Regions from separate parts of the Pantoea sp. F_5 genome, predicted to be linked through region 2. Evidence: predicted binding sites of a transcription regulator. Region 2 holds the regulator's gene; the other holds the start of a gene.
What was found. Region 2 encodes Fur, which represses iron uptake genes when iron is present. Its sites were predicted from a motif close to ATAATAATGAGAACNACTATCAA; they were not measured.
Positions count from the first base shown of each region.

Region 1 (2,204 bases), on a different contig from region 2:
CTGGAAGCGAGTGAGATTCGCCTGCTGATGCTCCATTTCCTGGCGCAGAATGCGGCGCACGGCTATGAGCTGATCAAGTCCGTTGAGGAGCTGTCAAAGGGAGAGTATTCGCCCAGTCCGGGGATCATCTATCCCAACCTGACGCTGCTGGAAGAGATGGAGGCGATTCAGGTGGTGGATGCGCAGGCAGCGCGTAAAGCTTACCGTTTGACGGCGGCTGGTGAGGCGCAGCTGGCGGATAACCGCGAAACGGTAGCCAGCCTGATTACGCGTCTCTCTACGCTGGCAATCGTGGTCAATAACCGCAGCATTCCTGCTGTGGAGCAGGCAATTCACGGGCTGAAGGTGGCTCTGAATCAACGACTGGCGCAGGAAGATATTTCAGAAGCCGCGCTGCAGACGCTGATTAGGGCGCTGCACGACGCGGCTGATAAAGTCACCCACAGTTAATCAGCTGATTTCACTCTTATTCTTATCGATGTGACCCAGGGTACGATCCGGGAAACAGATGTCGCGCACGCGCTGTTTCAGGGTAGTCGCATCCGGGAAACCGCCGTCCCGCTTACGTTCCCACAGCAGATGACCATCCAGCGTAATCTCAAAAATACCGCCGGTGCCGGGTTTCAGCGTGACCTCAGCCAGATCCTCGGCGAAGGTATGCAGAAGTTCCTGTGCCATCCACGCTGACCGCATCAGCCAGTTGCATTGCATACAGTAGTGAATAACAACCACAGGTTTTTGCGCCATAACTCTCTTCCTTTACGTATTGATAAATGCAGATGCATTCGGGTTAACAATTTGTGCGCTGTGGTTTAAGCCTTAATGTAAATAATATTGATAATGATTATCAGTTGCATTAAATTCCCGGCGATAATGATTACACCCGCATGATGTTCTGATTTTTTACGGCTTTTATGCAGAGCCGTTTTTTATGTTGCAGCAAGCAAGTGAGCGAATACTAACAATTAATCAGGTAATTCGCGCCTATGTCACCACGTTTTCGGAGATTGACGCAACCGCGTCTGTCTGAGCTGGCGTTGCTCGCCACCTTTATCAATGCCACCTGCACCTACGCTGTGGGCAGTGAACCTGCCACGCTGACCCTTTCCGACCGCTATGGCAGCAGTGCTGAACCGGTAATGACGGTGACTGCACCGGAGATCAAACAAACGGCGGGCAGCAAAACCACGCTCTCCGCCAGCGATTTGCAGCAACGTGGTGCCACTGATTTTGGATCGATCATGCGCTATGAACCGCTGATCAGCGCCACCGGCACCAGTGGCGGCTCCTCAGCCGGTAAGAGCGGCTTTGACCGGGCCGGTTACACTGGCTACAACATTCGTGGTTTAGAGAGCAACCGCGTTGGTCTCGATGTGGATGGCATTCCGTTACCGCAGGCCACCGGCCGCAGCTATGTGGGACGTGCCGGTCTCGACAGCTTTGGGATTGGCCGCGATTACATCGATCCCTATATGTTTGGCCACATCGGCATTGAGAAGGGTGCCACGGCAGTGGATCAGCCGAATAACGCGATTGGCGGCAATGTCTCGTTCCGTAACAAATCCCCGGATGACTATCTGAATCCCGGTAAACGCAACTATTTTGGTTTTCAAAGCGACTACGACTCCGCCAGCCGCAGCTGGCACAACGGCATTACGGCAGCAGCAGGCGATGATACGCTGCGGGGAATCTTTGTTTACAGTCGTCGCGACGGACAACAGACCCGCAATAACAGCGGCACGGTTGATGCCTATCCGGCTAACTGGCATTCCGATGCCTTTATGACCTCGGGCATCTGGCAGCCCAATGATCTTCACAAGCTCAGCGCGACTTTCGATTACTATCACAAAACGCACCATAGCCATTACGACAGCTGGAGCACATCCGGCAATACGGTCTGGGGAACGGCGCAGCAGCAGAGCGATACCCGACGCTGGGGCATCAGCCTGGCGGATGAGTACACCCCTTACAATGATCTGATCGACACTCTGACGACCCGCGTTTACTGGCAGCAAACCCAGGCACATGACAACACCCTGATGCCGTCGAACGCCACCGCCTGGCAAACCGTTTACTCCGACTACAACAGCGACAGCTACGGCTTTGACACCCGCGCGCTTAAAAGCGTCGGGCGGCATGAGCTGAGTGCCGGGTTAAATGCGCGTCTGGTCGATACTGAACGGCCTTTTCGTCAGGCACCGCCA
Region 1 covers NZ_VWUO01000003.1:203,894-206,097, forward strand. The annotation lists gene F3I44_RS05630 (PadR family transcriptional regulator) at 1-450, shown strand, start outside; gene F3I44_RS05635 (SelT/SelW/SelH family protein) at 451-747, opposite strand; gene F3I44_RS05640 (TonB-dependent receptor domain-containing protein) at 987-2,204, shown strand, end outside.
Region 1: a site for Fur is predicted at 829-851, ahead of F3I44_RS05640 (TonB-dependent receptor domain-containing protein). Genes of this name have one in related genera too.

Region 2 (2,204 bases):
GACAAAGGGCGCGGACTTCGTCGTGTCGAACTGAAAATGAACAGTGAAGCCGTCGATGCGCTCAACACGCTGGCAGAACAGCGCAATCTCAGCCGCAGCGAACTGATCGAACAGATGCTGCTGGCACAGCTCAAACTGGATTAATGCGGGCAAAACGCACGCAGGAGCAAATGTCGGGGCTTTAACCGTTCACCGGTTTTCTCTCGTCTGCTATTATTCGCTGAAATGTGCTGCGGCACACATCTCATTATCAGGATTTAAGAGGTTATTTTACTCATGGCACTCGTAGGCATCTTCTTTGGCAGCGATACCGGCAATACCGAAAACATTGCAAAAATGATCCAGAAACAGCTGGGTACAGACGTTGCAGAAGTGCATGACATCGCGAAAAGCACAAAAGAAGATCTGGAAGCGTTTGATATCCTGCTGCTGGGCATTCCGACCTGGTACTATGGTGAAGCGCAGTGCGACTGGGATGACTTTTTCCCGACGCTGGAAGAGATCGATTTCAACGGCAAGCTGGTTGCGCTGTTTGGCTGCGGCGATCAGGAAGATTACGCGGAGTACTTCTGTGATGCGATGGGCACGATCCGTGACATCATTGAGCCGCACGGTGCCGTAATTGTAGGCCACTGGTCAACTGAAGGTTATCACTTCGAGGCCTCAAAAGGGCTGGCCGATGATACCCACTTCCTGGGTCTGGCCATTGATGAAGATCGTCAGCCTGAACTGACTAACCAGCGTGTAGAGCAATGGGTTAAGCAGATTTCTGATGAACTGCAGCTGAAAGATATCCTCGAAGCCTGATCCTGTACGACTCAATGTGAGCGCCAGCTCACATTGAGGCAATGGAAATTCCTATAGAAATAATAGCCACATTTTTTTAACTTTCTCCGTTTAATCTGTAGAATACCCGCATCGATCTTCCGCTTATTTTTTCAGTCGGCAAGACTAAGCGATGTACCAACAGACATCTGCCAGAATCCTCCCCGGCCCGGTGACCTATCCCCCACAGCCCGTGATGATTCAGGCACGCCCTCTGGTTTTCATTTCATCGCTTCAGTTCTATAATGAGACGCAAATGAGAATGAGCGCAGATCGACATTCAAGGCGACAAGCCACAAAAGTGAATATAGTGACAGGACAAAATCCGCATGACTGACAACAACACCGCATTAAAGAAGGCTGGCCTGAAAGTGACGCTGCCCAGACTGAAAATTCTGGAAGTGCTTCAGGAACCTGAGTGCCATCACGTCAGTGCGGAAGATTTGTACAAACGCCTGATCGACATCGGCGAAGAGATTGGCCTGGCTACCGTTTACCGTGTCCTGAACCAGTTCGATGACGCTGGTATCGTGACCCGTCATAACTTTGAAGGCGGCAAATCTGTCTTCGAACTGACGCAGCAGCATCACCACGATCATCTGATCTGTCTGGATTGCGGCAAAGTTATTGAGTTCAGCGATGAGTCGATCGAAACGCGTCAGCGTGAAATCGCCACCCGTCATGGCATCAAGCTGACCAACCACAGCCTCTATCTCTATGGACACTGTACGCTGGGCGATTGCCGGGAAGACGAAACCCTGCACGACCAGTAACGCGGCCTGAAATAAAAAAACCGGTGAATTCACCGGTTTTTTTTCGTCTGTCTTCGGCTGTTGTATCAGGCCACCAGCGTCTCCTGCAGATAGCGCCAGCGTGGAATAGAGCTGCTGCAGTCCAGTATCGCCAGCGAGATACGGCTCTGATTATTGCCATTCATCATCTGCATTTCGCGATACTGTACGGTGATCTCTTTTTCATGATGAGAGAGGATGACGTGTTCGCAGGTGACAATGCGCATCCCTTCGCGCTGTCCCTGCAGCTGCCGGAAAAGCGCCTCGACCTCGTTCAGATTGCACTCTCTGCCCTTTGGAGTCACCATGCGGAACTCAGGATGAAAATAGGACATCAGCAGCTCAAAACTGTCGTCAGATCCGGCAGGCTGGTTAAAAATACGTTCAATGAGCTGATGTAAAACGACCACACTGTTTCTGGCTTCCAGGGCGAGAACTGTCATTTTTTTTCCTTCTGTAACCCGCTTTGCAACCTCTGAGAGCGCATAGCCTACCTGAAAGCGGATAATTCACACCCGGAAATTGATTAATTTTTTTAAACTCAGATTTCTCTCACAATGCAGCATTTAATCGGTTGCGGTTAGGTCA
Region 2 covers NZ_VWUO01000009.1:73,215-75,418, reverse strand. The annotation lists gene ybfE (LexA regulated protein) at 1-144, shown strand, start outside; gene fldA (flavodoxin FldA) at 277-807, shown strand; gene fur (ferric iron uptake transcriptional regulator) at 1,155-1,598, shown strand; gene F3I44_RS13535 (hypothetical protein) at 1,664-2,059, opposite strand.